Regions from separate parts of the Luteimonas yindakuii genome, predicted to be linked through region 2. Evidence: predicted binding sites of a transcription regulator. Region 2 holds the regulator's gene; the other holds the start of a gene.

Region 1 (4,207 bases), 210 kb from region 2:
GGCCGAAAAGGACCTGCCGCTGCCCGGCTACACCCACCTGCAGCGTGCGGTGGTGTCGTCGGCGGGGATGTGGTGGGCCGGCTGGGCGGAGGCGTTCATCGACGACGCCCGGCGTGCGCTCGACACGCTGGCGCTGGTCGACGCCAATCCGCTCGGCACTGCCGCCGGTTACGGCGTGAACCTGCCGCTGGACCGCGAGCACACCACCGCCGCGCTCGGCTTTTCACGCATGCAGGTCAGCCCGATCTACGCGCAGCTTTCGCGCGGCAAGTTCGAACTGGCCGCCCTGGAAGCCCTCGGCTCGGCCACCCTCGACCTGCGCCGCCTTGCATGGGACCTGTCGCTGTTCACCGCGGCCGAATTCGGCTTCGTGGCCCTGCCGGCGCAGTACACCACCGGCAGTTCGATCATGCCGAACAAGCGCAACCCCGACGTCGTCGAACTGATGCGCGCCACCCACGCCAGCGTGGCCGCCGCGCGCACCGAGATCGAACAGCTGCTGTCGCTGCCCTCCGGCTACCACCGCGACCTGCAGGCGTCCAAGGGCGCGATCTTCCACGGCTTCGGTCGCGGCCTGGCCGCGCTGGAGCTGCTGCCGGCGCTGCTGTCCAACCTCGAATGGAAGCCCGGCGGCATGCGCGCGGCGATGGATGCGGGCATGTATGCCACCGACGTGGCGGTGGAGCAGGCCGCCTCCGGGGTGCCGTTCCGCGATGCCTACCGCGCGGCGGCGGCATCGATGGAGCAGGCGGGGGAGGGACGCACGCCGGAAGCCAGCCTGGCCGCGCGCGTCTCGCCCGGGGCGGCGGCGAACCTGCGGCTGGACGAATTGCGCGCGCGGCTGGACGCGCTGGAGGTGCCGGGCAGGGTCGCGCACGGCTGAGTGCGCCATGCGGGGCCTCGTCCGGATGTCGCCGGGCTTCCGGATTGCGACCGTCGGCTTCGCCGCGCGACGCTCGCGCGATTCGACCCATACCGGCCGGGGGCTGTGTGGCAGGCACCTTCTCCGGAGGAAGGTGGTGCGGGGGACCGGATGCGGGGCTCTGCCGCCGCCGCGCCGCTAGCCGCAGACCTGCTCGGCCACCGCCTCCATCGTGCTGCCCTGGCGGATCGGCTCCATCCGCGGTGCGTCGTACGCCTGGCGCCGCAGCACCCGGCCCGAGGCATCGTGATACCCGGACTCCAGCACGCCACTGCTGCGTGTCCCGCAATCGACCCGCGTCAGTGTCACCGCCTGGTGTGCGACCTGGCCGGCAACCACGCGCCCGGCGTCGGGCCCGAACAGATAGCGCACCCACACCTGCACCTGCTCGCCGCTGCCGCTGATGGCGTCGGCGTCGATCTCGACCACGGTTTCGCCCGGTGTGGTGGCCACATGCAGCCAGCGCGCCGCCTGGGCCGTGTGCGCCACGGTGACCAGCAGGGCCAGCGATGCAAGCAGGGGCGGCAGTCGCGTCATCGTTCGCACCAGGATGAAATACGCCGAGTCTAGGCCGCGGCCACGGCGGCACAACCCGGGCGCGCCCGGGCCGGCTCAACTTCAGCGGTGGGCGGCCGATAGCCGAGGGCCTGCCGCCATGCGGCGACTCCGCCGCCACGCACTGGCCATCGCCATGCCCGATCCCGCCAACAGCACCCGCAGCCGCCCCGGCAGCGCCATGTCCACGCGGCGCGCCGAGCCCATCGGCAGCACCGAGCTGCGTGCGCTGTTCGCCCCGGCCGACCAGCCGCCGCTGCTGCTGGCCGCATTCGCCGATGGCATGGCCGGGCTGCATGACGAACTCGGCGATATGGGGCGCTACCTGCAGGCGGCCTGCGCGGCCGGGGACTGGGTCGGCTACGGCCGTTCGATGCGGCAGCTGATCGACAAGTACATCCGCTGCATCGAACTGGAACCGGCGTCGGCCACCGATGCCGAGCGCCTGCGCGAAGCACTGCGGCAGGTGCTGGGCGTGGCGATGGGTGCGTTGCTGCAGCGGGCGCCCGCTCTTGCCGAGGAATCCGGGGCGCTCGCCACCCGCGTGCGCGAATGGCGCCCCGGGCAGGATCTCGGCGCGCTGACACGGCAGCTGGCCGGCCTGTGCACGCGCGTGGGCCTGTACGCGGAAGACGCCGACGAGCAATTGGCGATGCTGGTGGGCCTGTTCGAGCTGCTGCTGGAGAACATCGGCGAACTGCTCGACGAGCGCAGCTGGCTGCACGGGCAGATCACCCGCGTGCGCGGGCTGCTCGGCGGGCCGATGGACCGGCAGTCGCTGCAGTCGGCCCGCGCCGAATTGCGGGACGTGATCTACCGCCAGGGGCTGCTGCGACAGGGCATTGCCGATTCGCGCAGCGCGATGAAGGACATGATGGCCGCCTTCGTGGAGCGGCTGGACGGCATGGCGGTGGACACCGGCGAGTTCCACGACCGCATCACCCGCCACGCGCTGCGCGTGCGCGAGGCGCGCAGCATCACCGACCTCCAGCACATGCTCGACGACGTGCTGGTCGACACCGCCCGCGTGCAGGCGCAGGCCCTGCGTGCCCGCGACGACCTGCTCGCCGCTCGCCATGAAGTCGAGGCGCGCGAACGGCATATCCAGCAGCTGGAACAGAAACTGCGCGACGCCGCCGGCAAGGCCCGCGAGGACCAGCTGACCGGCTGCCTCAACCGTCGCGGGTTCGAGGAGCGCTTCGACGCCGTTGCCGCGGCCGCACACGATGGCCGCCCGCTGTGCCTGGCCATGCTCGACCTCGACGATTTCCGGGCACTCAATGCCGCCCATGGCCATCTCGGCGGCGATGCCGCCCTGCGCCACGTGGTGGAGGTCGCGCGCCTGACCCTGCGTGCCAGCGATGTCATCGCGCGCTTCGGTGGCGAGGAATTCGTGGTGCTGATGCCGGAGACGCCCCTGCCGGAGGCACTGGCCGCGCTGGCCCGGCTGCGCACCGTGCTGCAACACCGCGCACTGCAGCACGAGGGTGCGCGGATCACCATCGCCTTCAGCGCCGGTGTCGCGCTGTCGGCGCCGGGCGAGGCGCTGGATGCCCTGCTCAAGCGCGCCGACCTCGCCATGTACCAGGCCAAGCGCGCGGGCAAGGACCGGAGCATCGCCGCCGACGACGCACCCGGTCCCGGGCCCGGACGCACCTGAGAGTCGGCCCCCGCGCCGGTTCCACGAGATCGCGGGCAGTCAGCCCGCGGTATCCACCCCTGTCGGATTCGCATCCTGGTCCAGCGCGACCCGGGTGATGCGACCGCTGCGCATCCTGGCGGCCAGCGCCGCGCTGACGCCCAGCCCGGCGCTCACGGTGTCGGCGTGCACCTCGGAGCGGCGCTGTCGCCGGTCTTTCTTCGAGAACCGGATGCGGTTGTATTCCGCCCAGCCGATCAGCAACACGCCACACCCGAGCGCGATCGCGGGTACCCACAGCAGCAGGAAGGCGTCCACTTCGTGCTGTTTCAGGTAGATGTGGGAATACGCAGTCCGCACGCCCGCGTACCAGGCCACCGCGGTGAGCAGCGGCAACCACAGCGAAGCGTAGACGGCCCAGGCGGCGGCGGTGAGTGCGCTGGAGGCGACCTGTCTTCCGCGGCTGCGCTGCCGGCGGTGGTCGATGATGGGAGGCGTCATGCGGTCACTCCCCGGTCCGGGCTGACCCAGGCCGCGCGCCGTGGCCGATGCAGGAGTGTGCGCGGAAGCGCGACGACCGCGGTCAGCATGCCCAGCATCCAGAACGCGATGGGGTACCAGATCACCCAGTAGAAGTGGCGGCCCATCTTCTCTTCGTAGCGGCGCTCGATCATCAGGCTGGTGGCGAACTGCAGCATGCATACCGTCGCCAGCATCACCCCGTGCCACCGCGGCAGGATGCTCTCCACGTGCCAGGCCGGCGGCAGCTGGACGAACTGGCCCACCAGCCAGAGCACGATGATCGCCAGCATGATGTAGGCCCACGTCAGGCTCAGCATGTACTCGGCCAGCACACCCCACAGGCGGCGCTTCTTCCAGGCAAGGACATTGCGGCCATGGTCCAACAGGACCTCGACGCCGCCACAGGCCCAGCGCAACCGCTGCGACCACAGTCCGCGAATGGTTTCCGGCATCAGGATCCAGCACATCGCGTTGGGCTCGTAGCGGATGTCCCAGCCGGCGAGCTGGAGCCGCCAGGAGATGTCGATGTCCTCGGTGACCATGCGGTCGGACCAGAAGCCGACCTCGTG
Region 2 (4,207 bases):
GAGAACACCTTGCCGACCGGTTGCATGCGCGTATGCATGACCGCGCCCTGCAGGCGTGCGGTGGCGTTGTCGAGCGTGCTGACGGCGCGGTCGAGTTCCTCGTCGCGCAGCCGCGCACGCAGGGTCTTGAGGCGGTTGCGCGCCAGCACCAGTTCGCCGACGAGGTCGACGATCGCATCGAGGCGTCGCGTGTCCACGCGCACGGTGTGTTCGCGCTCGGCATTGGCCGATGCATTAGCCGGTTGCGGCGCGGCGGGCCTGGGCGGCACGGCGACGGGCGCCGGCGGCGGTCGCAGGGGTGCCGGCGTGGCCACGGCGGCAGGCACAGCCGCACCGGGAGGCGCCGAGCCATGCAGCTGGTCGAGCAGCGCCTCGAACTCGTCGTCGCTGATCGGTTCGCCACTGGCAACTGCACTGCCCGCGCCCGGTGCCGCATTGCCGTGCAACTGGTCGAGCAGCGCTTCGAATTCGTCGTCGCCGATCATCTCGCCGTTGGCGGCGGGGGCGAGCCCCGACGCCGTGGCGACCGGACCCAGCGAGAAACCATTGACCACCGCGGCCGGGGCGCGCGGGACGTCGCCGCCGTTCTCGATCGCGTCGACCATCGCCTGCAGCCAGTCCAGTGACTGTTGCGCCGCATCGAAATGGCGCGGCTCCAGCGTGGCGTGGCCACTGCGCGCGGCGCCCAGGGTCTCCTCGGCGGCGTGGCAGAGTTCCACCAGCGGGGTGACGCCGAGGAAGCCGGCGCCACCCTTCAGGGTATGGAACGCGCGGAACACCGCGTTCAACTGTTCGCGGTCGCCCGGCGTCTGCTCCAGCGCGACCAGCTGCCCGCCGAGGTCGTCGAGCAGCTCGCGTGCTTCGAGCACGAAGTCGGCGGCGATTTCCGGCGAGGCGTTCACCGCGTCAGAGGCCCAGGTTCGACAGCAGGTCGTCGGCGTCGCTCTGGCCGACGGTGCCGGCATCCAGCCCGCGCACGGCCGGGCCATGGCCGCGTTCGTCGCAGGCCGGCTCGTCCTTCGGCGGCAGGCCGAGCTCGCCGAAGCCCTCGTGCACGCCACGCACGATCGAGGCGACGCGGCGGATGATCTGCCCGCCCAGGTCCTGGTGGCTCTGCGCCAGCGCCATCTCGCGCAGGTTGTCGCGCAGCGCTTCCACGGTACCGGCCTGGGTCTCGTCCAGCGGGCCGTCCTTGAGGCGCGCGACCAGCGCGCGGCTGTCGTCGATCAGGTCGAGCGTGCGGTGCGTGGCCTCTTCGGTCATCGCCACCACATGGTCGAGGCGCGCGCAGGCATCGTCGAGGTTGCCGCCGGACGGCGCCGGGGGCAGGGCATCGAGCGCCTGTTCGAGTTCGCGCGCGAGGCGGCCGAGGCCGTTGACCAGCGTATGCGTGCGCGATGCGGCGATCGCATCCACGTGCTGGCGCCAGGCGTCCTCGTCGCCGCGTTCGAGCGCGTCGAGTGCGTCCTGCAGCAGGCGTGCAACCGGGATGTCGTCGACCACCGGCGTGTTCAAGCACCGCCCCCGAGGCGTTCGAAGACCTTGTTGAGCTTCTCCTCGAGGGTCTGCGCGGTGAACGGCTTGATGATGTAGCCGTTCACCCCGTTCTGTGCCGCCTCGATGATCTGCTCGCGTTTGGCTTCCGCGGTCACCATCAGCACCGGCAGGGCGCGCAGCGCGGCGTCGGCGCGGATCGCGCGCAGCAGTTCGATGCCGGTCATGCCGGGCATGTTCCAGTCGGTGATCACCAGCTCGACCGCGTCCTGGCGCAACACCGCCAGCGCGCTGTGGCCGTCCTCGGCCTCGACGGTGTTGTTGAAGCCGAGGTCGGTCAGCAGGTTCTTGATGATCCGGCGCATCGTCGAGAAATCGTCGACGATCAGGACGCGCATGTTCTTGTTCAAAAGTGGGGCTCCAGTAAAACCGTAGGCATCAGTCGTCGTCGCCGATGCCGGTGTCCGCGAGTTCGAACGCGGTCAGGCGCCCGCGCAGCCGCACCACCGCCTGGCCATGGATCTGGCACACGCGTGATTCGCTGACGCCGAGCACCGCGCCGATCTCCTTGAGGTTGAGTTCCTGCTGGTAGTACAGCGACAGCACCAGCTGCTCGCGTTCCGGCAGCAGGCCGATCGCGGCGGCGAGTTCGCGGCCGAACTCGCCGCGCACCAGCGCGTCCTGCGGGGTCGGGCCGCCGCGCCGCGCGGGCTCGACCTCGCCATGGTCCTCGACATGCGAATCCAGGCTCAGCACCTGGCCGCGCGCGGCGTCCTCCAGCAGGCGCATGTAGTCGGCCAGCGGCAGCCCGAGTTTGTCGGCGACTTCCTGTGCGGCCGCGGCGCGGCCACTGGCCTGCTCGATCGCGCGGATCGCTGCAGCGGCTTCGCGTGCGCGGCGGTGCACGGAACGCGGCACCCAGTCGCCGCGGCGGATCTCGTCGATCATCGAACCGCGGATGCGGATCGAGGCATAGGTCTCGAACGACGCGCCCTGTTCGGCGTCATAGCTGCGCGAGGCCTCGAGCAGGCCGATCATGCCGGCCTGGACGAGGTCGTCGATCTCCACGCTGGCCGGCAGCCGCGCCGCCAGGTGATGGGCGATACGGCGCACCAGTTCGGCGTGCTGGACGATGGGATCGGGCGCGTTGCTGCGCTGGATGTCCTGGTAGTGGCGGGCGGCCATGCTCATGCCGGCACTCCCTGGCGCAGCATCCGCTCGACGAAGAACTCGACATGGCCGCGCGGCGCGGTCGGCGCCTGCCAGCGGGCGGTGCGGCGGGCGATCTCGGTCAGCGCACGCGCCGACGGGCTCGCCGGATAGGCGCGCACCACGGCCTGCTGGCGCTGCACCGACATCCGCAGCCACTCGCACTGCGGCACCGCGCCGAGATAGTTCAGCGACACGTCACCGATGAAGCGCTCGCACACGCGCGACAGTTTCTCGTACAGGCCGCGGCCTTCCTGCGGGCTGCGCACCATGTTGGCGACCACCTGTACCTGGCCGACGCCACGCTCGCGCGCGAGCACCTTGATCAGCGCATAGGCGTCGGTGATCGAGGCCGGCTCGTCGCAGACCACGACCAGCGTGTCCTGCGCGGCCTGGCAGAAGGTGAGCACCGAATCGGTGATCCCGGCAGCGGTATCGACCACCAGCATGTCGAGGTCGCGCTGCAGATCGTTGAAGACGTTGACCAGGCCTGCGTGTTCGGCGGGACGGAGTTCGGCCATGTGCCGGCGGCCGGAGGCGGCGGGGACGATCATCACCCCCGACGGGCCTTCCAGGATCACCTCGTCGAGGCTGCAGCGCCCGGCGACGAGGTCGGCCAGCGTGTGGCGCGGCGAGAGCCCCAGCAGCACGTCGACATTGGCCAGGCCGAGGTCGGCATCCAGCAGCAGCGTGCGCTTGCCGAGCTCCGATAGCGCGATCGCCAGGTTCGCCGACACGTTGGTCTTGCCCACGCCGCCCTTGCCACCGGTGACGGCGAGGGTGCGCACGGGCTGGAGTGCGGGCGGGACGGCGACGGACATCGGCGGCAGGGTCTCAGGCGACAGCATGGGTGTGCTCCGGGGCGGAATGCTCGGATGCCATGGGCTTATCGGCATCGCGGCGGAGATCTTCAAGGCGAAGCACCAGATGGGCGGCATTGGCCCGGCTCAGGTCTTCCGGGATGCGCTGGCCGTCGGTGGTCCAGGTCAGCGGCAGCTGGTGGTCGACCACCACCGACAGCGCGCTGCCGAGGCGGCTGGTCTCGTCGAGCTTGGTCAGCACCACGCCCTGCGGGCGCGCGTGCTCGAAGCGGCGCACCACTTCGTCGAGGTCGGCGAAGTGGGTGTTGGCCGGCAACACCAGCAACGTGCGGACCTGGCGCGCGGCGCGCAGCCAGTTGAGCTGGCCGGCCAGTGCGCGGTCGCGCTGGCTCAGGCCCGCGGTGTCCACCAGCACCAGCCGGTAGTCCTGCAGTTTCTGCAGCAGCTGCAGCAGGCTGGCCTCGCTGTCGGCCTCGTGCACGGCGATGCCGAGCTGGCGGCCGTAGCTGTGCAGCTGTTCGCGGCCACCGATGCGCGCGGTGTCGGTGGTCACCAGCGCGACGTCGCGCGGCTGGTACTGGGCGGCGTACAGCGCGGCCAGCTTGGCGATCGTGGTGGTCTTGCCGGCGCCGGTGGGACCGACCAGGGCGATCACCCCGGCCTCGTGCAGCGGATCGACCGGG

Evidence for each region. The regulator FliA, encoded in region 2, starts transcription of late flagellar genes. The targets are predictions, from matches to a motif close to TAAAGTTTNNCNNNCNNNGGCCGATAA.
Region 1: the regulator FliA is predicted to act here: its motif matches at 1,535-1,561, upstream of E5843_RS08055 (GGDEF domain-containing protein).

The regions. Positions count from the first base shown of each region.
Region 1 is NZ_CP039383.2:1,760,001-1,764,207, reverse strand. It holds gene argH (argininosuccinate lyase) at 1-883, shown strand, start outside; gene E5843_RS08060 (surface-adhesin E family protein) at 1,061-1,459, opposite strand; gene E5843_RS08055 (GGDEF domain-containing protein) at 1,578-3,137, shown strand; gene pgaD (poly-beta-1,6-N-acetyl-D-glucosamine biosynthesis protein PgaD) at 3,177-3,617, opposite strand; gene pgaC (poly-beta-1,6-N-acetyl-D-glucosamine synthase) at 3,614-4,207, opposite strand, start outside.
Region 2 is NZ_CP039383.2:1,547,072-1,551,278, forward strand. It holds gene E5843_RS07075 (chemotaxis protein CheA) at 1-902, opposite strand, end outside; gene E5843_RS07080 (protein phosphatase CheZ) at 907-1,515, opposite strand; gene cheY (chemotaxis response regulator CheY) at 1,512-1,904, opposite strand; gene E5843_RS07090 (RNA polymerase sigma factor FliA) at 1,933-2,685, opposite strand; gene E5843_RS07095 (P-loop NTPase) at 2,682-3,551, opposite strand; gene flhF (flagellar biosynthesis GTPase FlhF) at 3,538-4,207, opposite strand, start outside.